Regions from separate parts of the Aromatoleum sp. genome, predicted to be linked through region 1. Evidence: riboswitches for the same ligand, from Rfam matches in the RefSeq annotation. Region 1 holds a riboswitch; each other region holds the start of a gene.
What was found. Region 1 has a riboswitch for cobalamin ahead of V6M37_RS04110 (energy transducer TonB). Riboswitches for the same ligand answer to the same signal wherever they lie in the genome.
Positions count from the first base shown of each region.

Region 2: another riboswitch for cobalamin. It lies ahead of V6M37_RS18425 (TonB-dependent receptor); the one in region 1 lies ahead of V6M37_RS04110 (energy transducer TonB).
Region 3: another riboswitch for cobalamin. It lies ahead of bluB (5,6-dimethylbenzimidazole synthase); the one in region 1 lies ahead of V6M37_RS04110 (energy transducer TonB).

Region 1 is NZ_JAKFEF010000017.1:36,183-46,613, forward strand. Features, by position in the region: gene V6M37_RS04100 (helix-turn-helix domain-containing protein) at 546-1,589, shown strand; gene V6M37_RS04105 (methyl-accepting chemotaxis protein) at 1,619-3,637, opposite strand; cobalamin riboswitch at 3,982-4,118, shown strand; gene V6M37_RS04110 (energy transducer TonB) at 4,368-5,111, shown strand; gene V6M37_RS04115 (heavy-metal-associated domain-containing protein) at 5,127-5,336, opposite strand; gene V6M37_RS04120 (heavy metal translocating P-type ATPase) at 5,364-7,775, opposite strand; gene V6M37_RS04125 (MerR family transcriptional regulator) at 7,901-8,380, shown strand; gene V6M37_RS04130 (sulfite exporter TauE/SafE family protein) at 8,533-9,246, opposite strand; gene hemN (oxygen-independent coproporphyrinogen III oxidase) at 9,372-10,431, opposite strand, start outside.
Region 2 is NZ_JAKFEF010000085.1:49,484-59,914, forward strand. Features, by position in the region: gene waaC (lipopolysaccharide heptosyltransferase I) at 1-1,085, opposite strand, end outside; gene waaF (lipopolysaccharide heptosyltransferase II) at 1,086-2,141, opposite strand; gene rfaD (ADP-glyceromanno-heptose 6-epimerase) at 2,141-3,100, opposite strand; gene rfaE1 (D-glycero-beta-D-manno-heptose-7-phosphate kinase) at 3,126-4,103, opposite strand; gene cobC (alpha-ribazole phosphatase family protein) at 4,331-4,882, opposite strand; gene V6M37_RS18410 (adenosylcobinamide-GDP ribazoletransferase) at 4,867-5,637, opposite strand; gene cobT (nicotinate-nucleotide--dimethylbenzimidazole phosphoribosyltransferase) at 5,684-6,730, opposite strand; gene cobU (bifunctional adenosylcobinamide kinase/adenosylcobinamide-phosphate guanylyltransferase) at 6,823-7,368, opposite strand; cobalamin riboswitch at 7,444-7,692, shown strand; gene V6M37_RS18425 (TonB-dependent receptor) at 7,818-9,797, shown strand; gene V6M37_RS18430 (FecCD family ABC transporter permease) at 9,836-10,431, shown strand, end outside.
Region 3 is NZ_JAKFEF010000007.1:182-10,612, reverse strand. Features, by position in the region: gene V6M37_RS01325 (patatin-like phospholipase family protein) at 1-122, opposite strand, end outside; gene V6M37_RS01320 (NADP-dependent malic enzyme) at 218-2,494, opposite strand; gene V6M37_RS01315 (phosphoenolpyruvate carboxykinase (GTP)) at 2,773-4,617, shown strand; gene V6M37_RS01310 (pyridoxal phosphate-dependent aminotransferase) at 4,757-5,923, shown strand; gene V6M37_RS01305 (transglycosylase SLT domain-containing protein) at 5,995-6,714, opposite strand; gene V6M37_RS01300 (acyl carrier protein phosphodiesterase) at 7,285-7,869, opposite strand; gene V6M37_RS01295 (DNA-3-methyladenine glycosylase I) at 7,960-8,583, opposite strand; gene bluB (5,6-dimethylbenzimidazole synthase) at 8,703-9,455, opposite strand; cobalamin riboswitch at 9,503-9,687, opposite strand; partial or broken gene cobA (uroporphyrinogen-III C-methyltransferase) at 9,858-10,431, opposite strand, start outside.

The sequences.
Region 1 (10,431 bases):
TGGGGGTACTGGAAGGAGACGGTGAAGGGCGCGCCGCGGCGTGCGGGGCTTTGTGCCGGGGCCGGCGGCACCGGGCTGCGGGATGCGGACTGCGTGGCAAAGCCGGAAAGCGTTGCTTCGTGCCGAGTCATTTGTCGACCTCCTCCTCCGCCGGAATGCGGACGCTGTGGTCCGCTTCCGTTGTCTCCTCGTCCGCTCGCTGTATCCGCGGCGGCTGCTTTTGTCCGATTGCAGCGTGGTGCCGGCTGCATCGGTGAGGCGGATTGTAGGAACGCGTTTCGCGGATGCGTTATCCGAAATCGGCAAATGCTCCGGGCGCCGACGTCTTCGCCGCGCTTCTCGGGGGTCGAATGGATTGCTGCATCCGGAATTGCTCCTAGTCAAACTACCATGACGACAGTAGCCCTTTCGGTCGCGTTATGAGAGCCGCCTTGAATCCCCGACCGGCCGGTCAATAAAGGCTTGTTCGCGGTAAGGATTTGGTATTACCCTGAAGAACATAAAGAAAGCATCAACACAAACTTTCCGGTCAGGAGACAGGCCGAATGGAAGCTCTTTCAGCGGCAACGGCTAACGCGGTTGCGGCATCCGGCGGCGACGATGCTTTTTCCGTCGTGCGGCTCGACACCCGCGACGCGGACGACCACGCGTCCTGCCTGCAGCATTGGCGGCAGCGCTACGACCAGCTCTCGGCGGGCGCTTTCGCGGGCAAGTTCGGCGAGTTCTGGTTCGACAACATCCAGATTTTTCGCGAGCGCACGAACCAGGTGGTTCACGAGATCGGTTACGCGTGGGAAGGCTCGCGCACCGTGGGCGTGCCCGTCGAAGTCGACGGCAACGGCTGGTACTGCGGCGAAGCCTGCACACTCGACTCGCTGATCACGCTGCGCGGCGGCGACGAGCTCGATTACCGCACGCCGAGGGTCCACGACGTCGTCGCGGTCACGACTGACGCCCGGATGTTCAACGACTACGCGGCGAGGGTCGAGCATCGGGACATCGAAGCCGAAATGGGCAAGCGGCGCGTGCTCGCCGCCACGCCCGAACAGGTCTCGACGCTGCGTTCCTTCCTGCTGACGGTGATGGCGAGCCTCGAGGCCACGCCCGCGCTGCTGCGTCACGCGCAGACGCGCAAGGGGCTCGAGCAGGCGATCTATGGCAGTCTGATCGCCGCGATCAACGAAGCCTCCGACTCTGGCAGCCGCTGCACGGGCGCCGGACGCGGACGGCAGCAGATCGTCGACCGCGCTCGCGAATACATGCGCGCGCACATCGACGAACCCATCACAGTCGCGGACCTGTGCACCGAATTGAAGGTCTCGCGCCGCACCTTGCAATACAGTTTCCAGGACATCCTCAACCTGAATCCGGTCAGCTTCCTGCGCGCGATGCGCCTGAACGGGGTGCGGCGGGCGCTGAAGAATGCGGCATACGGGCAGGAGTCGGTCGCCGACATCGCGGCGCGCTGGGGCTTCTGGCATTTGTCGCACTTCGCCGCCGATTACAAAATGATGTTCGGCGAACTCCCGTCCGACACGCTGCGCCACGCAGTGCAGCCTCATCCGGCGTCAGCGTTCCCGGTCGCGTAATCCGGCCGGGCCCCGATACGCGGTTCGCGTCACGTCACCTTGAAGCGGCCGACGTCCTGCAACAGGCCGCCGGCGAGGGTTTCGAGGCGGTCGGCGACACGATGGCTCTCGGCAGCGACCGACGTGTTCTCGTCGGTCATCTGCGCGATCGTCTCGACGTTGCGCGCGATCTCGGCCGACGCGGCGCTTTGCTCGCGCAGCGCGTCCGAGATTTCCGCGACGGTTTCCACCACGCGCCCGGCCTCGTCCTGGATTCGTGCCATCGCCTCCCCGGCGCGCTCCGCTCGCACGACCCCGGCATTGACTCGCTCGACCCCGAGCTGCATGCCCTCGACCGCGTCGCGCGAACCCTTCTGGATCGCCTCCACCGTCTGCGCGATCTGCAGCGTCGATTGCGTCGTCCGCTCGGCGAGCTTGCGCACTTCGTCGGCGACGACAGCGAATCCCCGCCCCTGCTCGCCGGCCCGCGCGGCTTCGATCGCCGCATTCAGCGCGAGCAGGTTCGTCTGGTCGGCGATCTCCTTGATCACCGCGACGATCGACGAAATCTGCCCCGAACTGCGGCCCAGCTCCTCGATCGTCTGCGCCGACTGCGCGACCGACGCGGCGATTTCTCGGATTTCCGCGACGACCGCAGCGACGATCTCGCCTCCTTCACGGGAGAGCGTGCCCGATCGGCGCGCAAGCTCATCGGCGCTGCCGGCATTGCCGGCGATATGGCTGATGCCCACGGTCATCTGCTCGACCGCGGCGGCCATGCTTGCCGCGGCTTCGCTCTGATTCTGCGATGCGGCATCGATCTGCTTCGACGACGACGCCATGCCGCGCGCCGCGTCGGCAACTTCGCCGGAGTTGCCCTGGATCTTGGCGATCAGCGCACACATCTCGCCCGCCATGCCGTTGAAGCTGTCCGCAACCTGGCGCAGTTCGTCCCGCGCCTTCAGCTCGATCCGCGTCGTGAGGTCTCCCCCGGCGAAACGTTCGCTGCCTCGCGACAGGCCGCGGATGCTCGCGATGATCGACGCGTAGGCGCCGATCGCCAGGTAGACGATCGCCGCGACGACGAAGGCAACGACCGCGATGTTGAAGCGCAGCACGTCCTCGGCGCGCTCGATGCGCTGATGCAGGAGCTCGTCGAGGGTCGGCAGCAGCACGTCGTACATCTGCGCGTAACCGACGTCGATCGCAGCGGTCGCCATGTCGAAGTACGTGCTCGACAGCGTGCTGTAGAGATCGCCTGCCCCGATTTCGTCGACGACTTGCTGGACGGCGCCCAGTTTCTCGTTCAAGGCGGCGAGCGTCGCTTCCAGCCTCGGCCGCAGCTCCGGACGCTGCGCGACGATCTTCGCCGTGTTCACTTCGACTTCACGTACCGCGGCGCGCACTTCCGCCGACGACACGCGCAAATCGAAGCGCGCGTTTTCGTCGGCCTCCGATCCCGCCAGAAGGGACGATCCCCGCGCCCGCAGGCGGCCGATGCGCTCGAGGAGATAGGGCATGCGCGCGATCGCCGTGGACATCAGGTAGAAGCTCTCCTGCTCCGGATCGAAGCTGAGCCCGTACGCGTCTGCGAATGCAATCTGGAAGGACAGCAGGCGCTCGATCATCTGCGTGTGCGCGGCGATACTTTCAGACGCCGTCCAGTCGAGGCCATCGCGCTTGATCCGGTCCCACTCGGTGCGGATCGAACTCCACGTTTCGCCGCTACGGTCGACGGTCGGCAACTTCGCCTCGAGCGCCGCCATCGCCGCGTCCACCTCGCGCTCCTTCGCCGCGCGCTGGTCGGTTATCACCTTCATGCCGCCGAGCAGTGACGCGGACATGCCGCGATGTTGCTGGGTAAGCTCGGCGACCTTCGACAACGGCCGCGACAGCGCCGACGCGACCAACTCGCGCCGCGTGCGGTCTATCGTGTCGTTGAGTTCGTTCGCCAGCGCCAGCATCAGGCTCGCGAACGCGATGAGGGTGCCGAGGCCGAGCAGACCGAACTTCATCGGATAACTCAGCCGATTCATCATCGCTGCGGCTGGCGCAAGGAATGTTTTCATCATCGGTTCCAGGTCAGGACAGTCGAGCGTCGCACGGCTTGTCGCCGCGACAAGTCGCGAACACGCCCGTGCGGGCGCACCGGAAGGTATAGAGAACGTAACCGTATGTAAGTGATCTAAATCAAGTCGCCGCCGAACATTGCGACGCCGTCATAGTGGGCGTCTCATTCCGCGGTGGACGACGCGCTGGCCAGAGGAAGCGGCAATCGCACTTTCGCGCAGCGTGCGGACGCGGGGCAGGCACCGGAGGCAGCCGTGGAGCCGTACTTTCGCACACGAGGACGGACGTTCTCGGCTTTGCCACTTCGCCCCGCAGCTCGGCCGAGATCGCCCCGCAAGGCTTATAATCGCGCTCTCTCGAAGGTGCCGCGGCAGATGCGCGCGGAGAATCGGGAAGCAGGTGAAACTCCTGCGCTGCCCCCGCAACGGTAGATGCGCGCTCGCGCAAAGCCCGGAGACCGGCCTTCGAACCACAAAGTGACTGCGTTGCGGGTGAGCCGCGCAGCACGCGCCTCGTGCCCGTGCCCGCCCGCGTTCGACGAACTTTCCGCGGATTTTGATCGGCTTGGCGGCTTCTCGATTCTTCTCGTTCGACAGCACACGCAGGGCGTCCTGGTTCCCCCGTCTGCATTGGGGATGGCTGGTCGCGGTCGCCGGCGCTCACGCCGCGGGTCTGTTCGCGCTGTCCACGCTCGGAAGCGGCACGCCGGCTCACCCGGCCGAGCCCGTCATGGTCGTCCGCCTGCTTGCGCCCGCGGGCCCTGCTCAGGTTCCGTCGCAGACCGACGCGGGCGTGAGCGAGCCCGATCGCGTGGCGCCCCCGGCGCACGACGACATTCCGTCGCCCCTGCCCCCCACACCCGCGCCGGATGCTTTCCCACCCGCTCGCGCTGCCTCTGCCCACGCCGCGCCGAAGTCCCCGAATCCGGCGCCCGCCAAGCTCGCGCCCCCCCCGACGCAGGCTCGCCGCCCCGATCCGCGGCGGGACAGACCGGCGCCGGTTGCCGTCGAAGAGAAGGCCAGTGACTCGCGCGATGACGGCCCGACGGCGGAGCCCGCTCCGGTCGCCCCAAGTCCTTCGGCAGCCGAGTCGGCCACGGTATCGGCCAGTCACAGTCCAAGGCACTCTGCCGCAGAGGCAGCCGCTTCTGCGCCCGTCGCCCGTGCATCGCAGGGCGCTTCGCTGCCGATTACGGAAGCGCGTTTCGACGCCGCCTACCTCAGCAACCCCGCGCCTACCTACCCGCGAATCTCGCGTCGCCGGGGAGAGGAAGGGCGCGTACTGCTGAGAGTCCGGGTGCTCGCCGATGGCGCCGCCGGGGTGGTGGAAATCGCCGAAGGGAGCGGACATCCACGTCTCGACGATGCGGCCCGCGAAACGGTGAAGAACTGGCGCTTCGTGCCCGCGAGCAAGGGCGAGGTGAAGATGGAGAGCTGGCTCAACGTGCCGATCGTCTTCCGCCTCGAAGACTGATTCGACCCCCGGCGCTCAGGCGGGCGAGTCGAACCCCGCGTCCTCGACCGCCTGCCGAAGTTGCGCGACCGATACGAGCGCCGGGTCGTAGTCGATCCGCGCCTGCCCCGTCTCAAGCGTCACCTCGGCGTCGCCGACCCCGGGTTGCGCCTTCAACGCTTCGGTGACGCTGCGCACGCAGCCGCCGCAGCTCATCCCCTCGACCTTGATCGTCGCTTCAGCCATCTCTCGAACCTCCTTCGAAGAAAACATTTATCGCCCCGGTTGCCACCGCTTCAGCAGCAAGGAATTGCCGAGCACCGACACCGAACTCATCGCCATCGCCGCAGCCGCGATCACCGGATTGAGTAAGCCGAACGCAGCGAGCGGGATGCCGAGCACGTTATAGATGAACGCGAAAAACAGGTTCTGCCGGATCTTCGCGAGCGTTGCCCGCGACAGGTCGATCGCGTCCGCGACGCCGTTGAGACTGTTTTTCACCAGCGTGATGTCGGCCGCCTCGACCGCGACGTCGGCACCGACGCCGATCGCGAACGACACATCGGCTGCAGCGAGCGCCGGCGCGTCATTGATGCCGTCGCCGGCCATGCCGACGCGCTCGCCGTTCGCCGCGAGCTTCTGGACGGCCGCCGCCTTGTCCCCCGGCAACACGCCCGCGCGCCAGTCGCGGATGCCGGTCTGTGTCGCGATCGCCGCCGCGGTCGCCTCGTGGTCTCCGGTCAGCATGACGACACGGAGCCCGCGCCCGTACAGTCGCGCGACCGCAGCAGCCGAATCGGGACGGACGCGGTCGGCGATGCCGATCAAGCCCGCGAACTGCCCGTCGACCGCGACGGCGACGAGCGTCTTCCCGGCAGCGGCGAGTTCAGGCGCGGCACCCGGGGGCACCGCTACCCCGCGTTCGGCGAGAAAAGCCGGCGTACCGAGCAGGATATCCCGGTTTTCGACCGCACCGCTCAGCCCCTTACCGGGAATAGCCGAAACCGCGTCCGCGGCCGCGATCGGCGCGCCGAGGCGCCGCGCCTCGGCGACGATCGCTGTCGCGATTGGGTGCCCGCTCGTCTGCTCGAGCGCGGCGGCAATCCCGAGGAGCGCGTCGCCACTCCAGCCGCAGGCGGAAACCACGTCGCTCACCGCCGGACTTCCTTCGGTCAGCGTACCCGTCTTGTCGATCGCGAGGACGCGGATCTTCTCGGCGAGTTCGAGCGCTTGCGCATTCTTGATCAGCATTCCGGCCAGCGCGCCCTGCCCCGTGCCGACCATGATCGCGGTCGGGGTCGCGAGGCCGAGCGCGCAGGGGCACGCGATCACGAGCACCGCGACAGCGCTCGTCAGCGCCTGCCCGAAATCCCCCGCGAACCACCACCACAGTACGAACGTCACGAATGCGATCCCGACGACGACCGGCACGAACACGGCGGATATCCGGTCGGCAAGCCTCTGGACCGGGGCCTTCGACCCCTGCGCCTGCTCGACCATCCGGATGATGCCCGCCAACAGCGTGTGTGCGCCGACACCCGTCGCGCGACACCGCAACACGCCTTCGCCGTTCAGCGTCGCGGCGAACACCGGCTCGCCATCGTGCTTATCGACCGGCATGCTCTCGCCAGTCAGCATCGCTTCGTTGAGCGCCGACCTTCCGGAAACGATCTCGCCGTCGACCGGCACCGAATCGCCCGGTCGGACGACGAATACGTCGCCCGGCTGCAGCGTTTCGACGGGCACCGCCACGATGTCTCCGTAGCGTTCCACGAAAGCCTGCCGCGGCTGCAGACGCAACAGCGCGTCGAGTGCCGCCGTCGTCCGCGCCTTGGCACGTGCCTCCATCAGCTTGCCGAGCAGGATCAGCGTGACGATCATGGCGGACGCCTCGAAATAGACGTGCAGATCGTGCCGACCGAGCAAGGTGACTACCGCGCTGTAGCCCCAGGCCATGCTCGTGCCGAGCACGATCAGCACGTCCATGTTCGCTCCGCCGCCCCGCAGCGCCGACCACGCGCCGCGATAAAACCGCGCGCCGATCCAGAACTGCACCGGCGACGCGAGGATCAGTTGCAGCCAGCGCGGAATGATTTCGTGCGGTGCGTCGGCAGTCCATCCCGCGCCGAACATCGCTGGCATCTGGGCCGCGAGCGGCAGCGTCAGCAGCGCGGCGATCCAGAAGCGGTGGAGTTCCGCCTTCCAACTCGCGGCCTGCCGCTGGCGCTGCTGTTCCCGGGCCGCGATACCCGTTTCCGCGGCGCCGAACCCGGCCCGTTGCACTGCCTGCTTGATCGCGTCGGGCACGGAAAGACCGGGCCGGTAACGCAAGCTCGCCCGCTCCGTCGCGAAATTCACCGTCGCCTCGACGCCCGGCAAGCGGTTCAGTAATTTCTCGAGACGCGTGGCGCACGCCGCACACGTCATCCCCGAGACCGCGAGTTCCAGCGACACGGTCGGGACCTCGAATCCCGCCCGCTCGATCGCCGCGACCGCTGCCCCCGGGCCGCCGCTCCCCTCGGAAAAACTGACACGCGCCTTCTCGGCAGCGAGGTTCACCGTCGCACTGACGCCCGGAAGGCGGTTCAACACCTTCTCGATGCGAGTCGCGCACGCAGCGCAGGTCATGCCTGAAATAGGCAATTCGACCGGAACCGGCACGGCCTTCGTCGCAACACTCGTCATCTGCGGCCTCCCGGAGACTGTTACTGGGACAAACGTCGCGGTGAGGCATTCCGCCGGACGCGACTTGCGAACCTTCCAAGATCAGGGCAGTCTAGACTCTGTACTCAAGTACGGAGTCAACCCCAATGAACGGCATCACGATTGGCACTCTCGCTCGGTCCGCCGGTGTCGGAGTCGAAACCGTCCGCTACTACCAGCGGCGCGGCCTTCTGCCCGAATCGGCCGGCAGGAAAGGCGCATTCCGCGTTTACGGTGACGCCGAGCTCGCCCGCCTGCGATCCATCCGTCGTGCGCAAACCCTCGGATTCAGCCTCGACGAAATCGCCGATCTCCTGGCCCTCGATCACGAACGCGACCGCGAAAACGCGCGGGCCCTCGCGAGATCGAAAATCGCCAGCGTCGAGGAACGGATCCGGCAACTGGAAGACGTGCGCAGCGCGCTGCAAGAGCTCGTCGACTGCTGCGGACACACCGAGGCACCCGCGCCCTGCCCCATCCTGCGCGCGCTCGGCGGCGAACCCCGCGAGAGCGAATCGGATTCAAACCCGGCATCAACGAGACCGACGCTCCGAAAGCAACCCGCCTCCACCGCACGGGCCGGATAGCGAGGACGGGCGGTTCCATCCGCGAAGTCAAGAGCGCCGGTTCGAACCTGAGCTCCTTCGGCTCGGGCGGAACGCGCTGACGCGCGCCTGTTCACCGCTCTCCAGCCCCGTCTCGGTCCAAGCTCTTGGCAAGCGCTATTGGCTTGCCCGGCTCAGACGACGCATACCACGCCGCTCCACAGGTGACCGCCGAGCGTCGGCGCCTGGACGAGTCCGAACACGCCGAAACCGAGCACGAGCAAACCTGCGACGAAGCGCACGCGGTAGTTTCGCGTGATATCTCGAAAGCGCTTGAACAGCATTCCGGCGAGCATCAGGTTCGGCAGCGTTCCGAGTCCGAAAGCGAGCATCAGTCCGGCACCGCGGACCGACGATCCGGTAACCAGCGCCGTCGTAAGCGCACTGTAGACCAGCCCGCAGGGCAGAAAACCCCACAGCAGTCCGAGCGGCAAAGCCTGTTTCAACGAGCGCGCGGGGAGGAACCGAGCCGTGATCGGCTGCACGCGCCGCCATAAATGCAGGCCCGCCCGCTCGACGGGCGCCAGCAGTTGCGTGAAACCCGTGAGGTAGAGCCCGAGCGCGACGAGCATGAGGTTCGCGAGGACATAGAGCACGAGCTGGATCGGCAATACGTCGTTGAACAGCAGGCCGACGCCGCCCAGCGCGCCGAGGACGCCGCCCAGGGCAGTGTAAGTACCGATCCTGCCGAGGTTGTAAGCGAGATGGATCGGCCACTGGCGCCCGGTTTTTCCGGGCACCTGAACGCCAGCGGTCAACGCGCCCACGATGCCGCCACACATGCTCACGCAATGCGTGCCGCCGAGCAGACCGATCAGGAAGACGGCGAAATAGCCGGTTTCGGGCATGAAGAGATACGGGGGAGCGGGAAGCCGGAAGCGTCACCGCTGCGACGTGTGGGACGTCGCTATTGTAACACTTCGATCCAACCCCGAACGGGCAGGGCGTCGAGCAAGCTCGACGCCGGCAGCCGTCAGATGACTTTCGAGTAGCGGGCGCGTTCGCGATCCGCACGCAGGTAGCGGTCGAAGACCATCGCGATACCCCGGACCAGGAGGCGTCCCGGAGGCTGCACGCTGATCCACTTGTCAGTGACTTTCAGCAGCCCCGCCTCCTCCATCGCCTTCAGGTCCTTCAGTTCCTCGGCGAAGTATTCGTCGAACTTGATCAGGTGGGCGATCTCGATGGAATCGATCGAAAGCTCGAAATGGCACATCAGCGCCTGGATGATCGAACGGCGCAACAGGTCGTCGGCGGTCAACTCGATGCCGCGGAGCACCGGCAGCTCGTCGCGATCGAGCGCATCGTAGTACTCGTCGAGCGACTTCACGTTCTGCGAGTACACGGGACCGATCTTGCCGATGGCCGAGACGCCGAAAGCGAGGAGGTCGCATTCGGCCTGGGTCGAATACCCCTGGAAATTCCGGTGCAGCCGCCCCTGTTGCTGCGCGATCGTCAGTTCGTCGTCGGGTTTTGCGAAGTGATCCATGCCGATATAGACGTAACCCGCTTCGGTAAGCCTGCGGATCGCGAGTTGCAGGATCTGCAGCTTCGTGTCCGACGTCGGCATGTCGACGACCGCAATGCGGCGCTGCGGTTTGAAGAGCCCCGGCAGATGCGCGTAGCTGTACAGTGAGATGCGGTCGGGTGACAGCTCGAGCACCTGTTCGAGCGTGCGGTTGAAGCTGATAATGTTCTGCTTTGGCAACCCGTAGATCAGGTCGAGACTGATCGACTTGAAGCCCGTCGCACGCGCGGAATCGATGACGAGCTTTGTCTCATCGAACGACTGGACACGGTTGACCGCGACCTGCACATCCTCGTTGAAGTCCTGGACGCCGACGCTCATTCGGTTGAATCCGAGCTCGGCGAGCAGCTTCACTGTCTCGAAGTCGACCTTGCGCGGGTCGACCTCGATCGAATATTCGCCATTCGGAACCAATGTGAAGCGCGAGCGGACCGAATCCATGAGCTGGCGCAATTCGTCGTGCGACAGAAAGGTCGGCGTCCCCCCTCCGAGATGCAGCTGCGTG
Region 2 (10,431 bases), on a different contig from region 1:
CCGCCGACCGGGAGTTCGACCGCGTCGGGCAGGCTGTTGCCCGCGAGGATCGACTGCAGCGAAGTCCAGACGCGTTCCGGGTCGAGCCGCGTGAAACACAGCGGGTGTTCGGCGACCAGGTCGAAGCGCGCCCGCTCCTCGGTCGTCGGCACGTGCATGCACTGCCGCTGCAGGCACGGCGCGCACGCGAGGTTCGACGCGAGATGGAACTGGTTCGGGCCCCACGCGCCGGTGTAGCCGGGGTTCGTCGCGCCGAACAGCGACAGCGTCGGCACGCCGAACGCCGCCGCGAGATGGCCGAGCCCGGTGTCGACCGCGACGCACGCGCGCGCGCCGGCGACCTCGCGCGCGATCCCTTCGAGCCGCAGCCGCGGCAGCACCGTCACGCCGGGAAGATCGCTCGCAAGCCGCTGAGCGCGCTGGAATTCGACGTCGTTGCCCCACGGCAGGCGCACGGCCCAGCCGCGGCTGGTGGCGCGCTCGACCAACCGGCGCCAGTAGATCTCGGGCCAGTGTTTCGTCACCCACGTCGTGCCGTGCAGGAACAGCAGGTAGGGTTCGCGCTCCTCGGTGCCGGCGAGCCGCCGGCGGTCCAGGCCGTAATCCCCCGGCCCGTCGGGGACGGTGTAGCCGAGCGCTTTCGCGAAGAGCTCGCGCACGCGGTCGACGGCGTGGCGCCCGACCGGCACTGCGTGCGGATGGGAGTAGAAACGGCTCGCGAGCGGCTCGCGCGCCGAATTGTGGTCGAGACCGTGCACTGGCTTGCCGCTGTAGCGCGTCAGCACCGCGCTCTTCAACAGTCCCTGCGCGTCGATCGTCGCGTCGTAGCGGCCTTTCTCGATCTGCCGCTTGAAGCCGCTCCATTCACCGCTGATCAGCGCGCGCAGCGGCGCCTTGCGCCAGCGCCGGACCGCGACCGGGATCACGCGATCGACGGCGGGATGCCACGCCGGGATCTCGGCGAAGGCGTCCTCGACGACCCAGTCGAAACGGATTCCGGGGATCGCTTGCACCGCGTCGGTGAGGGCCGGCAGCGTATGGATGACATCGCCGAGCGAGGACGTCTTGACGACGAGCACGCGCATTCAGACGGCTCCGGCGGAGCGGACGAAACGCAGCGGTGCGGCGAGGCCGAGCGATTCGAGCGCGCGCAGCACGCTCTGCGGAGTGATCTCCTTCAGGCAGTTCGTGTGGCCGAGCGGGCAGACCCGTTCGAAGCACGGCGAGCATTCGAGGCGAAGGTAGCGTACGACGACGCGGTCGGCGAGCGGCGGCGTGTGGTCCGGCGTCGAGGAGCCGTAGATCGCGACGAGCGGCCGGTCGAGCGCGGCGGCAACGTGCATCAGTCCCGAGTCGTTTGTCACTGCGGCCTCGCTCATCGCGAGCAGGTCGACCGCGTCGGCGAGCCGCGTGCGCCCGCACAGGTTGACGACGCCGTTGCCGCCCGTACGCACGATCTCGTCGCCCGCGGGGGCGTCCTTGTCGGAGCCGAGAATCCAGACCTGGTGGCCGCGGGCGACGAGTTCGCGCGCGAGCGTCGCGAAATGCGGCAGCGGCCATTGTTTCGCCGGGCCGTACTCCGCGCCCGGCATGAAGCAGATCGCGGGACGGTCGGCGCTCAGCCGATGGGTCTCGCGCAGGCGCGACTGGTTCGCCGGGTCCGGCGTCAGGCTCGGTCGCGGCAGCGGGTGCGGAAGCATCGCGCGCGGCGGCAGTCCGAGCGCGATGAAGCGTTGCACCGTCATCGGGAGCGCCTGCTTGTCGAGCGTTCGCATGTCGTTGAGCAGGCGGTAGCGCATCTCGCCGCGGAAGCCGGTGCGTTGCGGAATGCCGGCGAAGAACGGCACGAGTGCGGATTTCAGCGACCCCGGCAGCACGATCGCCTGGTCGTAGCGCGTCTTCGCGAGTTCGCGCCCGAGCCGCCAGCGCGTACGCAGGTCGAACTGCCCGTGTCCGAGCGGCATCGCGATGCCCCGGCGCACTTGCGGCATGCGCTCGAGGATCGGCAGCGACCATCCGGGTGCGAGCACGTCGATCTCGCACCGACCGGCGGCCTTCAGCGTCATGAAGAGGCTCTGCGCCATCACCATGTCGCCGACCCACGACGGCCCGACGACGAGAATCCTGCGGCTCGGGGCCATCAGTCGCGCAGCGCCAGCCATTCCATGTAGCGCGGCACGCCGACCTCGACCGGCATGAACTCACGGTCGTAGCCCGCCTGCCGCAGCGCGCTCATGTCCGCCTGCGTGAAGCTCTGGTAGCGGCCCTTGAGGTGCTCGGGAAAGGCGATGTAGTCGATGCCGCCGCCGCCGGCTTCGCCCTTGTGCCACGCCAGCGCGGCACGCGCGACCTCGTTGAAGGTCTGCGCGCGGCCGGTGCCGACGTTGAAGATGCCGCGCACGCCCGGGTTGTCGAGCAGCCACAGATTGACCGCGACGACGTCGTCGACGTGGATGAAGTCGCGCTGCTGCTCGCCCGGGCCGTAGCCGTCCGCCCCCTCGAAGAGACGCAGCCGTCCGCTCTCGTTGAGCTGGTTGTGGAAGTGGTACGCGACGCTCGCCATGCTGCCCTTGTGCTGCTCGCGCGGCCCATACACGTTGAAGTAGCGCAGGCCCGCGACCTGGCTGTCGATCCGCGGCGCGAGCGTGCGCAGGTGGCAGTCGAACAGGAACTTCGAGTACGCGTACATGTTGAGCGGGCGCTCGAACTCGCGCGACTCGCGGAACGTCGGGCCCATGCCGTAAACCGACGCCGACGACGCGTACAGGAAGGGCACCCGGCGGGCGAGTGCCCACGCGAGCAGCGACTTCGTGTACTCGTAGTTCACGGACATCACGAAGCGGCCGTCCCACTCCGTCGTCGAGGAGCACGCTCCCTCGTGGAAGATCGCTTCGACCGGACCGAACTCCTCGTTCGCCTCGATGCGGCGCAGGAAATCGTCCTTGTCCATGTAGTCGCGGATGTCGGCGTCCGCGAGGTTCAGGCACTTGCGTCCGTCGGTGAGGTCGTCGACGACGAGGATGTCGCGGTGGCCGCGGTCGTTCAGGCCCTGTACGATGTTGCTGCCGATGAAGCCGGCGCCGCCGGTGACGATGATCATCATTTCCCTCCTGAATACGTCCGCGTTACGCGCGCGGTTCGGCCGGGCGGACTGCGCTCGCCGCATGCAGGGCGAGATCGAGTTCGGCCAGGTTGACGGTCGCGGTCCCGAGCTTGCCGACGACGACGCCGGCGGCGAGGTTCGCGAAGGCGGTCGCGTCCGGCAGGGACAGGCCGCAGGCGAGCCCCGCGCCCAGCACGGCAACGACGGTGTCGCCCGCGCCGGTGACATCGAACACGTCGCGCGCCTGCGTCGGTAGGTTCAGCGGCTCCGCGCCCTTTTGCAGCAGCGTCATACCGCGCTCGCTGCGCGTGACGAGCAGGGCTTCGAGGTCGAGCATCTCGCGCAGCGCCTCACCGCGGGACACGAGCGCGCTTTCATCCACGCAGTGCCCGACGACCGCCTCGAACTCGCTGAGGTTCGGCGTGATCACCGTCGCGCCGGCGTAGCGGCCGAAATCCGTGCCCTTCGGGTCGACCACGACTGCGACGCGATGTTCGCGCGCGACGCGGATCAGCGTGCCGACTTCGGCGAGCGTCCCCTTGCCGTAATCGGAGAGCACGATCGCGCCGCTCCCGCTGACCGCGTTGCGGAACGCTTCCTCGACGCCGGCGCTTTCGAGCATCGCGAAGTTGTCTTCGAAATCGAGCCGGATCAGTTGCTGGTGGCGACTGATCACGCGCAGCTTTGTGATCGTCGGATGCTGCGGCGCCTCGAGCAGCCGGCAGACGACGCCGCCGCCTTCGAGCCGTTCGTGCAGCAGCCGCGCGGCTTCATCGCGACCGACGAGCCCGACGAGCTCGGCGTTCGCGCCGAGCGATGCGACGTTGAGGGCGACGTTGCCGGCCCCGCCGGCGCGGAACTCGTCGGCCTCGACCTTGACCACCGGGACAGGCGCTTCGGGCGAGATGCGGGTCGTCGAACCGTGCCAGTAGCGGTCGAGCATGACGTCGCCGACGACGAGGACGCGGCCGTTCGAGAAGTCGGGCAGGGTGGGCGGCATGAGGCGGAAGGCGTGACCAGCGTGCTGAAAAGTCGAAGATTATCCCATGAACCGCTGTTTTCGAGCGGCCGGCGTCGCGGCGCGGTCCGTCGTGGTCGGGCCGGGTGCGCGATGGGCGTCACCCGGGGCAAACCGAACCCGCTGCTCTCACGCGACGGCGTGCGCGTCCCGCAGCCGTTCTTCGGGTGCGCGGATTGGCCGAAGCCGCCGTGACGCAGGTGCGCAACTCAGCGATTGAACCACTTCAGCGCGACGCCCCAGTCTTCGACATCGAGCCGGGTCGCGTGGCCGCACGCGAAGTCGAGCCCGAGCCAGCGCTCGGCGGGCAGACCGAGCAGGTGACCGGCGATCGCGCGCAGCGGGCCGCCGTGGGCGACGACGACGACCGGCTCGCCGGAGCGGCCATCGACGACTTCGCCGAGCCAGTCGAGCACCCGCGCCGCCATCTGCCGCGCGGATTCGCCGCCCGGCGCCCGGAAGTCGAGCGGCGCGCTCGCCCAGGCGTCGATCGCCGCGCCGATCTCGGCGTACGGCCGCAGTTCCCATTCGCCGAAGTGTATCTCGCGGAGCCGCTCATCGAGGACCGGTGCGCCGAGTTCGGCCGCGAGCAGCCGCGCCCGGGCGAGCGGGCTCGCGTGCAGCGCGTAGCCCGCCGGGAGCAGCGGCCGCAACCGCGCGGCGACCGTCGCGACGCATTCGGCGACGCCGACGTCGGCCTGCCCGTAGCAGACGCCGGCGGCGACGTCCGGTCGCGGATGGCGGATCAGGTGAAGTTCCATGCGACGAGGATGCCGAGGTAACAGGCGAGTTCGCTGCCCTGCTGCGCGGCGCCGAGGCAGTCGCCGGTGTAGCCGCCGAGGCGGCGCAGGAACACGCGCGCGGCCCAGGCGGTGACCGCGAACGTCGCGACGAGCCCAGCCGCCGCTTCGAGCGGCGCGAGCAATGCGAGCGGGGCGAGGCCGAAGAGCGTCGCGGTCGCGAGTTCGGCGGCCGACAGCCGCCGCGCTAGCGGTTTCGACTTCGAGCTTTCGTCCTCGCGGACGTATTCCATCAGGTGGATCAGGCTCGTCGACGCGAGCCGCGACAGCGGGTGCGCGACGAGCAGCGCGGCCGCGACCTTCAGGTCGCCCGCGCCGGCGAGTTCGACGAGCGCCGCGGCCTTCGCGAGCAGTATCAGCACGAGGCCGACCGTCCCGTAACTGCCGATGCGCGAGTCCTTCATGATCGTCAGCACCTGGACCTTGTCCCACCCGCCGCCCAGGCCGTCGCACGCATCCGCCCAGCCGTCCTCGTGGAACGCGCCGGTCGCGCGGATCGTCGCCGCCATCGACAGCAGCACCGCGAGCGTCGGCGGCAGGACCTGCGCGAGCGCGAGGTAGCTCGCCGCCCCGAGGCCGCCGACGAGCCAGCCGACGAGCGGAAAGTAGCGTGCCGCGTGATTGAGCCGCTCCGGCGACCACGGCACCCACGTCGGGACCGGCAGCCGCGTGAAGAAACCGAGCGCGGTGAAGAAGAGTTCGAGCTGGTAGCGCAGCGCGTTCATCGGCTTGCGCGAGCGCGGCGGCATTCGCGTCGCACGCTCACCGGCCCGGCTCCAGCTGACCGTCGACGCGGGCCGAATCGAAGCTCGCCATGTCGTTGAGGAAATTCACCGCGGCCTGCACGAGCGGGAATGCGAGCGCGGCGCCGGTGCCTTCGCCGAGGCGCAGGTCGAGATCCATCAGCGCGTCGACGCCGAGGTGCTCGAGCTGGACCGCGTGGCCCTGCTCCTTCGAGCGATGCGCGAACACGCAATAGGGCAGGATCTGCGGCGCGATCGCGTGCGCGACGAGCAGCGCCGACGTGACGATGAAGCCGTCGATCAGCAGGACCATGCGTTTTTCCGCGGCACCGAGCATCGCGCCGACCATCATTGCGATCTCGAAGCCACCGTATTCGGCGAGCGCGGCGAGCGGCTCCGAAATCCGGCCGCCGCGCGCGAGCGCTTCGCCGAGGAGCTTCTGCTTGCGGCTCACGCCGGCGTCGTCGAGCCCGGTGCCGCGGCCCGTTGCGGTGCGCAGGTCCGCGCCCGCTAGGCAGCAGGTGAGCAGCGTCGCAGACGCCGTGTTGCCGATCCCCATTTCGCCGAAGCCGACGAGATTGCAGCCGTTCGCCGCGAGCGCATGCGCGAGGTCGCGACCGCGAGCGACGGCCGCGCGGCACTGGTCCGCGCTCATCGCCGGCGCTTCGAGATAATTCGCCGTGCCGTTCGCGACCTTCGCGTCGACGAGGCCCGGACGGCGGCCGAAATCGTGGTTGACGCCCGCGTCGACGATGGTCAGATCGAGCCCCATCTGCCGGCAGAACACGTTGATCGCCGCGCCGCCGGCGAGAAAGTTCTCAACCATCTGCCACGTCACTTCCTGCGGGAACGCGGAGACCCCCGCGCGCGCCGCGCCGTGATCGCCGGCGAAGACCGCGACGTGCGGCTGGCGGATCTGCGGATTCAGCGTCTGCTGCGCGAGGCCGATCTGCAGCGCGAGCGCTTCGAGGCGCCCGAGCGCGCCGTGCGGCTTGGTCTTGCGGTCGATGCGGTGCTGCAGCGCGGCCGCGAGTTCGGTCGCGGGAGGGCGGATGTCGAAGTCCATCGGGGAGTGTGACGTTGTCCTGAAGGGCGGTGATGGTAGCACGGCGGCGCGGCGCGTCTTGCCGTTCGCGGCGGTGCCGGGAAGCCCGCGGCTCAGCCCTTCAGCGCCAGCGGAAGCCCCGCGGCGACGAAGGTGACTTTCTCGCAAAGGCCGGCCAGCGCCTGATTCATCCGTCCGGCTTCGTCGCGGAACAGCCGGCCGAGTGGCGTCTCCGGGACGAGGCCGAGGCCGACTTCGTTCGCGACCAGCAGGATCGGCCCCGGCAGCTGCAGCACGCAGTCGAGCAGGGCGGTGCGCTCGGCGAGGAAGCGCGGCAGGTGGTGCGCGTCGAGCGGCGCGGGCAGCAACTCGGCGCCGACCATCAGGTTCATCAGCCACAGCGTCACGCAATCGACGATCACGCAGCGCCCTTCGTGCGCTTCGTCGCGCAGCGCCTGCGCGAGCGCGACGGGCGTCTCGACGACGCGCCATGCCGCGGGGCGGTCTTCGCGGTGGCGGCGGATGCGTTCGGCCATTTCGGGGTCGAGGGCTTCGGCGGTGGCGATGACGGTCACCGGCAGGCCGCTGTCTTGCGCGAGCGTCTCGGCGAGGCGGCTCTTGCCCGAGCGGGCGCCGCCGAGGATCAGGTGGGCGGACATGTCGTGGGGATCCGCGCGGATTTCGCGCTGCAGGAAGTCGTGGAAAACGCTATTATCCACGCCCGCATCCGGGTTTCGGATGCGACGTGTTTCAGGTGCCCGAAGGCGAGTCTCGCCGGAAGGTTAAACGGGAAACAGGTGCGCGAGCGCTCTCGAAGCGTGACGCAATGCCTGCGCTGCCCCCGCAACGGTAAGTGGACGCAAGGCGCATCCAACCGCCACTGGACGACGAGTCCGGGAAGGCGATGCGACCGGTCCGGCAGTTCCATCCGGAACGCCGGCCAGCCCACGAGTCCGGATACCGGCCCGAACGCGAATTGGCTGAAGTGCCGCGGGGTGGCGGCGAAGCGCGCTTTTTCCGTGCTCGCATCGTGCTCCCCGATGGGCGCTGACTCGTGAAACATCGCCACGGTAAGCGGGGACGCTGCCGCGGCACAGGGAGAATCCCGATGAACATCCGCCTGTCCGCGACGGCCGTCGCGGTTGCTGCTGCTTTTCCGCTTGCATTCGCGACCGCCGTGCAGGCCGCCGACGCGAGCGGTGAAACGGTGATCGTGTCCGCGACGCGCATCGACACGCCCGACGTTGCCGCAACCTACGCGTCCGAAGTCCATCGCCGCAGCGACATCGAACGCTCCGGCGCGACCACGCTCGTCGACTACCTGGCGCAGCAGACGTCGATCCAGGTGGGGCCGTATTTCGGCAACCGCTACACCCCGAGCATCAACATGCGCGGCTATGGCGCCTCCGACGGCTTCCAGAACGTCGTAATTTCCCTGGACGGACGGCGCCTCAATAACATCGACATCGTGCCGCAACTGCTCGGCGCCATCCCGCTGGCCGATATCGACCGCATCGAGATCGCGAAAGGCAGCGGCTCGGTGATCTACGGTGACGGCGCGACCGCGGGGACAATCCAGATCTACACGAAGCCGCGCCCCGGCGCGAGCATCGAGGTGAACGCGGGCAATTACGACGCGATCGGGGCGACCGGGAGCGCCGGTCTCGTGCGCGACCGCTTCGCATTGTCGGCGACCGTCGACCACAGCGAGCATGGCGGGTTCAGCGACAAGGATTCGACCGGGCATCGCGACGAATCCGACGCAGAAAGCTGGCGCGTCGGTGCCTCCGGGAAGCCCGCGGATGGGCTGAAGCTGAGTTTCGACGCCGGCAGTTCGCGCATCGACACCCGCTTTCCCGATTCGCTGACACTCGCCCAGTTCAAGGACGACCCGGCGACGTTTGCTGCGAAACCGGACTTCTTCGGCAATCCGACGCCCTATACGCATCAAAAGTACGAGACCGACTACTGGGGTGTAGGTGCCGAGTACGACCTGACGTCGTCGGTGCGGTTGGCGGCCCGCCACAGCGACGAAGACAAGATGTCGGAATTCGTGCAGTTCGACTTCAAGTCCGACTACCGCTACCTGTCGGATGAAATTTCGCTGCAGTACCTCGGCGATGTGTTCTCGCTCACGGCCGGAGTGCAGTCCTTCGACGGCGTGCGCAAGGGAAGCGACAACGACACGACGAAGCGCAATCTCGGCGGATTTGTCCAAGGGCAGTACGAGTTGGGGGATCTGACCCTCTCCGCCGGCGCCCGTCGCGAGCGTGTCGAGTACGAGTTCGAGCCTGACGCCGGTAATCGCCTCAAGGACGACGAAGACCTGACGTCGTGGGACATCGGCGCGAACTACCGCGTCGACAGCGCGCTGTCGGTGTTCGGCAACTACAACCGCGCCTTCCAGGCGCCGGACATCGACCGCTTCTTCCAGGCGGACTTCTCGGTGTTTCCGAGCATCGTGCGGTTCAACGCGTTCATCGAGCCCGCGAAGGTGCGCACCCTCACGCTCGGTATGAACCACGTCACGTCGGTCAATCGTCTGAAGGTCGCGGCGTTCCACGCCAAACTCGAGGACGAGATCTACTTCTTCGACTCCGGCAATTTCTTGACGAGCTTCAACACCAATATCGACCGCTCGCACAAATATGGCCTCGAGGCGCAGGATTCGTGGATGGTGACGCCAGGGCTGACCGTGCTGGTCAACTACACCTGGACGCGGGCGATGATTGACCGCGAGGATTCGGGCAACGGCGCGTTCGACGGCCAGGAACTGCCGGGCGTCCCGCGTCATAACGTCGTCGCGGGGTTCAACGTCAAGGTCGGAGAGCGCGGAAACTTCTATCTGTCGCACACATGGCGCAGCAAGGCGTGGGCCGCCGACGATTTCGACAACAACAACGCGCAGAAGCAGCGCGAGTACCAATCGACAGACCTCGCTTACCGCCACCGCATCAAGGATGTCGAAGTGTACGCGGCGGTGAGTAATCTCTTCGAGTATGAGAACGGCGTGTGGGTCGGCGACGATCAGATCTATCCGGTCAATTTCGCCCGTACGTGGAAGGTCGGCGCGAAACTGTCCTTCTGATAACCCGCGTGATCCGCTGCTGAGGGAGCCCTCTGCAATTGCGCATCGTCCCCCGCGTCCTTCCCGTCCTAACGGTGCTCGCGCTCGCGGCCTGCGGGTCGCTGGTCTTCGCGCTTTCGGCGGGTGACCTGCACATCTCGTTCCCGGACGTTGTCGCCGGGCTCCTCGGGGACGGCGACAGCCTCCCGGGGGGGGTCGTCCGCGAACTGCGCCTGCCGCGCGCGGTCGCGGTGTTCGCGTGCGGGGGGCTGCTCGCGATCGCGGGGGCGCTGATGCAGGTGCTGTTGCGCAATCCGCTCGCGGACCCGTACGTGCTCGGGATTTCGGGCGGGGCGGCGGTCGGGGCGCTCGGCGCGATGCTGTTCGGGCTTGCGCCGTGGCTCGTCGACCTGGCGGCGTTCGCCGGGGCGCTCGGAGCGATGCTGCTGGTGTTCGGGCTCGCGCACGGCGACGGGTCGTGGACGCAGACGCGGCTGCTGCTCACGGGCGTCATCGTCGCGGCCGGTTGCGGCGCGGCGGTCACGCTGATGCTGTCGCTTGCGACGGACACGCGGCTGCAGTCGATGCTGTTCTGGCTGATGGGGGACGCGTCCGGCGCGTCGCGGCCGTGGCCCGCGCTGGTGCTGATGGTCGT
Region 3 (10,431 bases), on a different contig from region 1:
ATCGGGAAGGGATTGCCGCGTCTTCGACCCCGGATGTCGCGGATCGCGGCGAGCACGCCGACCTGGTACGCGGCGCGCGCGCCGCCCCCGGTCAGAACGAGTGCCGCCTTGTCATCCGCCATGCAGATCCCGGTCGCTTGCAGGTATGCCCGGGATCATGCCACGGCCGTGCGCGGCCCCGGAAGGCCGGCACGCCCGTGTCGTACGACGCGCCGCGTCAGGCCGGGTTCTGCAATGCCTCGACCGCGGTCAGCGCGGTCATGTTGACGATCCGGCGCACCGTCGCCGACGGCGTCAGGATATGCACCGGCTTCGCCGCGCCGAGCAGGATCGGCCCGATCGTCATGCCTTCGCCGGCCGCGGTCTTGAGCAGGTTGAACGCGATGTTCGCGGCGTCGAGCGTCGGGAAGATCAGCAGGTTCGCCTGTTCGCGCATGCGCGCGTTCGGGAAGATCCGCAGGCGCAACTCCGCGTCGAGCGCCGCGTCGCCGTGCATCTCGCCCTCGACCTCGATCTCGGGATGGCGCTCGTGCAGCAGCTGCAGCGCGGCGCGCATCTTCTCGGAGGTCGGCGAGTCGGCCGAGCCGAACGATGAATGCGACAGCAGCGCGACTTTCGGCGTCAGGCCGAAGCGCGACATCTCCTCGCTCGCGAGCAGCGTCATCTCGACGATCTGCTCGGGCGTCGGGTCGTAGTTCACGTAGGTGTCGGCGAGGAACAGCGTGCGCCCGGGCAGGCTCACGACGTTGATCGCATAGCAGTTCTCGACGCCCGGTTTGCGGCCGATGATCTTCTCGATGAACTCGAGGTGCAGCCGGTGCATTCCGTAGGTGCCGCAGATCAGCCCGTCGCCGTAGCCGTGCTTGAGCATCAGCGAGCCGATCAGCGTCGTGCGCCGGCGCACTTCCTTCTTCGCGTAGTCGACCGAGACGCCGTGCCGCTCCATCAGCCGGTGGTAATCCATCCACAGCTCCTTGAAGCGCGGATCGGAGTCGGGATTGACGAGCACGAAGTCGCGCTCGGCGCGGATGCGCAGGCCGAAGCGCTCGATGTTCGTCGCAATGACGTCGGGTCGGCCGATCAGGATCGGGCTCGCGAGACCTTCGTCGACGACCGTCTGCACCGCGCGCAGCACGCGCTCGGACTCGCCTTCGGCGAAGATGATGCGCTGGCCCGTGCCGCGCGCGGCGGCGAACACCGGCTTCATGATCAGGCCCGAGTGCCAGACGAAGTTGTTGAGCTGGCCGCGGTACGCGTCCCAGTCCGTGATGGGGCGCGTCGCGACCCCCGACGCCATGCCGGCGACCGCGACCGCGGGCGCGATCTTGACGATCAGGCGCGGGTCGAACGGGCGCGGGATGATGTAGTCGGGGCCGAAGCCGGAGACCTTCTCGCCGTAGGCGGCGGCGACGATGTCGCTCTGCTCGGCGCGCGCGAGCTCGGCGATCGCGTGGACCGCGGCGAGCTGCATCTCGTCGGTGATCGTCGTCGCGCCCACGTCGAGCGCGCCGCGGAAGATGAACGGGAAGCACAGCACGTTGTTCACCTGGTTCGGATAGTCCGAACGCCCGGTCGCGATGATCGCGTCGTCGCGCACCGCGTGGACCTCTTCGGGCAGGATCTCGGGGATCGGGTTCGCGAGCGCGAGGATCAGCGGCTTGGCCGCCATCTTCGCGACCATCTCGCGCTTGACGACGCCGCCCGCCGACAGGCCGAGCAGCACGTCCGCGCCCTCGATGACCTCACTGAGCGTGCGCGCCGAAGTCGGCTTCGCGTAGCGCGCCTTGATCGGGTCCATCAGCACCGTGCGGCCCTCGTAGACGACGCCCTCGATGTCGGTGACCCAGATGTTCTCGACCGGAATCCCCAGCTTCTCGAGGAGCCGCAGGCACGCGAGCGCCGCCGCCCCGGCGCCGGAGGTCACGAGCTTGATCTTCTTCAGGTCCTTGCCGAGCAGATGCAGGCCGTTCAGCACCGCCGCGCCGACGACGATCGCGGTGCCGTGCTGGTCGTCGTGGAATACCGGGATCTTCATGCGCTCGCGCAGCTTCGACTCGATGTAGAAGCACTCGGGCGCCTTGATGTCCTCGAGGTTGATGCCGCCGAAGGTCGGCTCGAGCGCGGCGATCATGTCGATCAGCTTGTCCGGGTCGTGCTCGGCGATCTCGAGGTCGAACACGTCGATGCCGGCGAACTTCTTGAACAGCACCCCCTTGCCTTCCATCACCGGCTTCGCGGCGAGCGGGCCGATGTTGCCCAAGCCCAGCACCGCGGTGCCGTTCGTGACGACGCCGATCAGGTTGCTGCGCGCGGTCAGGGTCGCGGCCTCGGCCGGATCCTCGACGATCGCGTCGCACGCGGCGGCGACCCCGGGCGAGTAGGCGAGCGACAGGTCGCGCTGGTTGGACAGCACCTTCGTCGGCATCACCGAGATCTTGCCGGGCTGCGGATGGCGGTGGTAGTCGAGGGCGGCGGAGCGTATCAGTTCATCCATGGCGGTCTCTTCGTTCGAGTTGTGGGGCGCGGCGAGTACGACTTCGGGCGCGATGCGCGAAAGCGGGCCCGGCACGAGTACCGAAAGAAAAGCTTTCAACGCCATTCCGGGCCAATGCGCTGCCGTGGCATAATATTAGGCTTTCGCCGACTGCGGTTAACCCTAGTAGTTTCCGCAGCCGCGACAGCAAGGCGGATGCCTTGCACCCGCCGGCCAACAGGCCAGAGGCACGACCGACGGGACCGGTTTCGCACGTGCAATCTGGAGAATATCCCACCATGAATCAACGCTTCGCCGAGGCCGCCCTGGCCGCTGCTCCCACCTACGTCCGTCATGAAGGCCTCAAGAAGTGGGTCGCCGGCATCGCCGCACTCACGCAGCCCGAGCGGGTCGTGTGGTGCGACGGCTCGCAGGACGAGTACGACCGGCTGTGCGCCGAAATGGTCCAGGCCGGCATGCTGGTCAAGCTGAACCCGGAAAAGCGCAAGAATTCCTACCTCGCATGCTCCGACCCGTCGGACGTCGCGCGCGTCGAAGACCGCACGTACATCTGCTCGAAGGACAAGGCCGACGCCGGTCCGACGAACAACTGGGAAGACCCGGCGAAGATGCGCGACACGCTGAACGGCCTGTTCGCCGGCAGCATGCGCGGCCGCACGATGTACGTGATCCCGTTCTCGATGGGTCCGCTCGGCTCGCCGATCGCGCACATCGGCGTCGAGATCTCCGACAGCCCGTATGTCGTCGTCAACATGCGGACGATGACCCGCATGGGCAGCGCGGTGTATGACGTGCTCGGCGCCGACGGTGAGTTCGTGCCGTGCGTGCATTCGGTCGGCGCGCCGCTCGAGCCGGGCCAGGAGGACTCGCGCTGGCCGTGCAACCCCGACACGAAGTACATCGTGCATTTCCCCGAGACGCGCGAAATCTGGTCGTACGGCTCGGGCTACGGCGGCAACGCGCTGCTCGGCAAGAAGTGCTTCGCGCTGCGCATCGCCTCGACGATGGCGCGCGACGAAGGCTGGCTCGCCGAACACATGCTGATCCTCGGCGTCGAGTCGCCCGAAGGCGAGAAGACCTACGTCGCCGCGGCGTTCCCGTCGGCCTGCGGCAAGACGAACTTCGCGATGCTGATCCCGCCGAAGAGCTTCAACGGCTGGAAGATCACGACGATCGGCGACGACATCGCGTGGATCAAGCCGGGCAAGGACGGCAAGTTCTACGCGATCAACCCCGAAGCCGGCTTCTTCGGCGTCGCGCCGGGCACGTCCGAAAAGACGAACTACAACGCGATGGCGACGCTGAAGGAAAACATCATCTTCACGAACGTCGCGCTGACCGACGACGGCGACGTGTGGTGGGAAGGCATGAGCAAGGAAGCCCCGGCCCATCTGATCGACTGGCAGGGCAAGGAGTGGACGCCGGAAATCGCGAAGGAAACCGGCCGCAAGGCGGCGCACCCGAACTCGCGCTTCACCGCGCCGGCGTCGCAGTGCCCGTCGGTCGATCCGCAGTGGGAAGATCCGGCCGGGGTGCCGATCTCGGCGTTCATCTTCGGCGGCCGGCGCGCGACGACCGTGCCGCTCGTCTATGAAGCGTTCAACTGGAACTTCGGCGTCTACATGGCCGCGACGCTCGGTTCGGAGACGACCGCGGCCGCGTTCGGCGCGCAGGGCGTCGTGCGCCGCGACCCGTTCGCGATGCTGCCGTTCTGCGGCTACCACATGGGCGACTACTTCAACCACTGGCTGAAGATGGGCCACGTGGTCGAGGACACGCCGCGGATCTTCTGCGTGAACTGGTTCCGGATGAACGAGCGCGGCGAATTCATGTGGCCGGGCTTCGGCGAGAACATGCGCGTGCTGAAGTGGATCGTCGACCGCGTGCGCGGCCGCGTCGGCGGCAAGGAAACCGGCCTCGGCTGGATGCCGAAGTTCGAGGACATCGACTGGAGCGGCGCCGACGTCACGCGCGAGCAGTTCGACGCGCTGACGAGCGTCGACGCGCAAGCGTGGAAGAAGGAACTCGCGCTGCACAAGGAATGGTTCGACAAGCTGCAGGATCGCCTGCCGCGCGAGCTCGTGCTGAAGCGGGAACTGTTCGAACTGACGCTCGCCGTCTGAGGTCCGACCCGCTGCCGGGCGCTCGTCCGGCAGCCCGATCGAAAGCCGAAAGCGCCGACCCGTCGGCGCTTTTTCATTTTTGGCCTCACCCGCCCTTCGCGCGCCGTTCATCCGGACGTTGCCAGTGGAAGGAAACCCGATGACCTCGCACTTCGCCCGACGCCTCGCCGACATCCAGCCCTTTCACGTGATGGAGCTGCTGCGCCGCGCGCGCGAACTCGAGGCGCAAGGGCACGACATCATCCACATGGAGGTCGGCGAGCCGGACTTTCCGACCCCGCCGCCGATGATCGAGGCCGCAACCCGCTTTCTCGCGAGCGGCGACGTGCGTTACACCGCGGCGCTCGGCCTGCCGCGCCTGCGCGACGCGATCGCCCGCTTCTACCACGACCGTCTCAAAGCCGATGTGCCGCCCGAACGCATCGTCGTCACGCCGGGCGCGTCGGGCGCGCTGATTCTCGCGCTCGCGGCGACGACCGACCCGGGCGACGAATGGCTGCTACCCGATCCCGGCTATCCGTCGAACCGCCACATCGTACGCAGCTTCGAAGGCGTCGCCCGCGCGCTGCCGGTCGACCGAGCGACGCGCTTCCAGCCCACCCCCGTGCAGCTCGCCGCGGCCTGGTCGCCGCGCACGCGCGGCATCGTCGTCGCGAGCCCGTCGAACCCGACCGGCACCCTGCTCGACCCGTCCGAACTCGTCGCGCTGCGCGACACGGTGCGCGCGCGCGCGGGCACGCTGATCGTCGACGAAATCTATCAGGGGCTCACCTACGGCGTCGACTCGGCCACCGTGCTGCAGTCGGCCGACGACGTCTTCGTCGTGAACAGCTTCTCGAAGTATTTCGGCATGACCGGCTGGCGGCTCGGATGGCTCGTCGTGCCGGCCGGCTACGAGCGCGAAATCGAGAAGCTCGCGCAGCACTTCTTCATCTCGGCATCGACACCCGCCCAGCACGCGGCGCTCGCCGCGTTCGCGCCGGCGACGATCGAGCTTCTCGAAGCCCGCCGCAAGGAATTCGCGGTGCGCCGCGACACGCTGCTGCCGGCCCTGCGCGAACTCGGCTTCGTCGTCGCGGCCGAGCCGCAGGGCGCGTTCTACATCTACGCCGACGTGTCGCGCCTCGCCGACGACAGCGCCGCCCTCGCCCATCGCCTGATCGAGGAGGCCGGCGTCGCCGCGACCCCCGGCTTGGACTTCGGCGATCACGAGTCGCGCCGGCACCTCAGGATCGCCTATACGACGCGCGCCGAGCGGCTGCTCGAAGCCGCCGAACGGATCGAAGGGCTCCGCCTGTCGCGCTGAGCGCGCGGGCGCCGCGCAGCCCGTACACAAAAACCGGCCGCCTCGCGGCGGCCCGGCTGCGAAAACGCCGATCAGGCGTCGGTCGCGCTCGGCAGGTCGCGGCCCGCCGCAGTGAGCAGCCGGCGTTTCATCGCCAACACCTTGTTCGCGTAGCGCGCCTGCGGATCGCTGCGCGCGCCGCCGTAGTACTGCAGCGCCGCCTGCAGGCTGCCGAAGCGGCGCAGGCCTTCGGCGAGCACCTGCGTGCCGACGCGCACGTTGATCTGCGGGTCGAACAGCGGATTTCTCCCGCGCACGTCCCCGATCTTGTCCATGTGGTAGCGCGGAATCACCTGCATCAGCCCTTGCGCGCCCATGCTGCTGACGGCGACCGGATTGAAGCTCGACTCGATCGCCATCATCGCGACGATCAGCAGCGGATCGATCCCGGAACTGCGGCCATGATGCTCGGCGGCGGCGAGCACCGGGTCGAGCATCTTCGTCGGCACGTTGTAGCGCCCCGCGACGTAGTCGCGCACGCGCCGCATTTCGGACGAGAGTACTTCCTCGACGATCGCGGTGCGCCGGACGGGCTCCTGCACGACCGGGACCGCCACCGCGGCGACGGCTTCGCTCGTCGCGCCGCTTTCGGTCACCCCGAGGTCCGCAAACGCGACTGGTTCATGTTCTAGATAGCCGGTACCCAGCCATCCCGCTACGAGCATGCCCGCCACCACCATCGACGCCTGGGCAAAATGAGTGACGACGTCGGACGTGGTTCGCTTCCGCCGATCACGAGTTGCGTTGACCATGGTTCCTCCGTGCTGTGATCGGACACATCGATCTCCCGCAGCGCCAAAAAACGGCGTGACGGTGCCCTTGGTCGTGCTTGGGCTGGGAACCGGCGCGGCAGGAATGCCGACACCGGATATCGACGTACTCGGTCTTCAGTGGTCGTTGAGGCAAGCCGACGCAACTTGACGACGTGCCCCCGCGGTGCGCGCGGCCATGCTGTTCTGCGCCGTCCTCCCTGTGGAAAGACTCGGCGCCGCACCTTATCAATTCAATCGAATCAAGACGTTGCTGCTAGCTATTGCGACGCAGCAACGCCTGCAATGTATTTAGAGGAACCTGCCCTGTCAACGCGCGCAGGGCAAGCTCGGGTCCTGCCGGGGGGGAATTCGCGCCGCAACGCGTTGGCCGGCGCGGATTTGGCCTTTTGTGAGGAAATGTAGATTCCAACGCCAAAGGAGGGTTTTCGGGCTTGACGCGGCGTGATTTCCGCGAGCGAACTAACCCATCCAGGGTATCGCGGCACACCGCAGCAATACTTTCCCGGTCCATGCGGCCCCCGTCCGGGGCGGCCGGAAGCGCGGGGGTCCTTACCGCTCCCGCAGCCAGTTTTCCGCAAATCGCTGCGCAGGTCCGATGAACGCAAAAAAATCCGTCTCGAAGCCCGCGTAATCGCCGACCAGCTCGGCGCCGCTGCCCCGCAGGAGGTTTTCCCGGCGCAACCGCAAGCCGATGCGGTCGAGCGCGAGCGCGGTGCTCTCGGCCGAGCGGTACGAAGCGAGCCAGTCGGCGTCGCGCATCCGCGGCAGGATTTCGAGCAGCCGGGGCGGCAGCAGCGCGGCGTTCACGTCCATCAGCCGATACATCCGCGACGTGAAGGCATCGAGCGGCTCGGCACGGAAGCGGCTCCAGTGCAGCGCGAGAAAATGGTCGTAGACCATGTCGACGATCACCCCGGCGACGCGGCGGCGCGGCGGGGATACGCGCGCGCGGCTGCGCGCGAAAGCCGCTTCGGTTTCGGCGAACACGTCGATCAGGCGGTGCAGTTTCACCCCTGCCGCGACCTCGGCCGGCAGCCCTGCGGGCAACGGCCCCTTCACGAAATCGCCGATCAGCCCGCCGAGCTGGTCGGCAGGCGAATCGCCGGCGAGAAAGGCATGCGCGAGAAAGTTCATCGGAGAGGGGCGGGTCGAAAGCTTGCAGGACAGACGGCAGCGGGCCGCGGGAGTTTCAGAGCGTCGTCCCGCGCCGTCGCCGCCGCATCCTCATCGCCCGCGCTCCTGTGCAATCCGCGCGACTTCGGCATGGCGGAAACAGCCGACCGGGTGATCATTGACCATGCCGACCGCCTGCATGAACGCATAGCAGATCGTGCTGCCGACGAATTTGAACCCCCGCGAACGCAGTGCCTTGCTCATCGCGTCGGATGTCGGCGTCGAAACCGGCACGTCTGCGAGCGATGCGAACGCGTTCGCGAGCTGGCGCCCGCCCGTGAAGCCCCACAACCACGCGACCGGGTCGATGCCGGCCTCGCGCAGCGCAAGCCACGCGCGGGCGTTGCCGATCGCGGCGTCGACCTTCGCGCGGTTGCGGATGATGCCCGCGTCCGTGAGAAGTTCGGCCTTCTTCGCGTCGTCGTAGCGCGCAATGCGTGCCGGATCGAAGCCGTCGAAGACTTCGCGGTAGCGCGCGCGCTTCTTTAGCACCGTGATCCACGACAGCCCCGCCTGTGCGCCTTCGAGCAGCAGATATTCGAAGAGCGTCCGCTCCTCATCGACCGGCACGCCCCACTCGGTGTCGTGATAGGTGCGATAGAGCGGGTCGGAGCCGGCCCACGCGCAGCGCCGCGACGGACCGCCGCCGGTATCCAGGAGGGTGTCTTCGAGCAAAGCGCGTCCAGATCGGGACGGGACAGGCGGGAGTTTATCCCCAACACGGCCGGGCATTCTCCCGCGTCCGCCGGCGGGACCCGGGCGAGGCACTGCCGCCCCCACGTCCCGCCGCACGATCAGCGGCTCGCCGCGCTGGCCTCGGCCTGTGCTTCCCGCACGGACTGCATCAGCGCCGCGCCCGGCTCGTCTGCCGGTCCTTGCCAGCGGTCGAAATGCAACAGCTCTTCGAGCGGCCGCCGCGCAATCCAGCCGGCGGATTCGAGCTCCGGCTTGCGGTAGAAATGGCTCACGTAGCCGATGCACAGATACGCGATCGGCACGATGTTGCGCGGGATGCCGAGCGCTTCCCGCAGCGCGTCCTGATGGAAGATGCTGACCCAGCCGACGCCCAGGCCTTCAGCGCGCGCGGCGAGCCACAGGTTCTGCACCGCGCAGACGCTGCTGTAGACGTCCATCGTCTTGATATGCGTGCGCCCGACGACGACCGGCCCGTTGCGGTCGCGATCGCAGGTGATGCAGAGGTTGACCGGGGCTTCGAGGATGCCTTCGAGCTTCAGGCTGCGATAGGTGTCGCGCTTGTCGCCTTCGAACATCAGCGCCGCTTCCGCGTGCGCGGTGCGGAAAGCGTCATGCACCCGCCCCTTGACCTCGGGCGAGCGCACGACGATGAAGTCCCACGGCTGCATGAAGCCGACCGACGGCGCGTGGTGCGCGGCGCTGAGCACGCGCGCGAGCATGTCGTCGGGAATCGGCTGCGGCATGAATTGTCCGCGGACGTCGCGGCGCGTATAGATCGCGCGGTAGACGGCCGCCTTCTCGTCGTCGCTGAACGAGGGCCGGTGCTGCGTGTCCTGCGTGGAGCTGCTCATGGATAGTCCCCTTGTGATAGAGCAGTCGGGCGCCGCGGTCCAGGCGGCTGCCAATTGGTCTCGAGGCCGGTCTTCCGACTGAGGCTCGACTCGTCCGGGCGCCTTCCCGGCTTTCGCCAGTGGCTGACGCCTGCCCGGACGATCCTCATCACGGCGCTGGGCACGCGGCGGAATCGCACCGCCTTCCCGATTCTCCCGCGCGGGCGCGGGCACCTCGAAACGGTTGAAATGCTGGTCAACTTCCTTGTTCTTCCTGGTTCTTCCTGGTTCGCGTTCCGCGTGCGCCATCCGCTTCGACTTCCCTCGCGACTTGGTCTTCTCCTTCCGGGAAATCCCCGTCGCCGCATGCCCGTCATCACGCGCCGAACAAGCCGCGGCCGCGACCCGCTCCACGTCGAGCCGTCATGCCTTTGGCTCCGCCCGCGGATGCACCGCGGTGCAGCCGACATGCGGCGCGTGCTGCGGCTGCTCGACCGCCTCCGGCGCAAACCACGCGAGCCGCGGGTAGAGGCCGACGACGTCGCCGACGATCGTCAGCGCCGGCGGCCGGATGTCGGCGTCGCGCACGATGTCGGCGAGCGTCGCGAGTGTGCCGGTCGCGACGCGCTGCGCCTGCGTCGTGCCGCGCTCGACGACGCCGGCCGGCGTCGTCGCCGGCAGGCCGTGCGCGATCAGTTGCCGGCAGATCTCCGCGAGCCGCGAAATGCCCATGTAGACGACGAGCGTCTGCCCGGGCCGCGCGAGCATCGGCCAGTCGAGATCGAGCGCGCTGTCCTTCAGAAAGCCGGTCGTGAAGATCACCGATCGCGCGTGGTCGCGATGCGTCAGCGGAATGCCCGCGTACGCGGCGATCCCGGCCGCGGCGGTGACGCCGGGAACGACCTCGACGGTGACGCCCGCCGCGACGAGTACCTCCATCTCCTCGCCGCCGCGGCCGAAGATGAACGGGTCGCCGCCCTTGAGCCGCACGACGCGC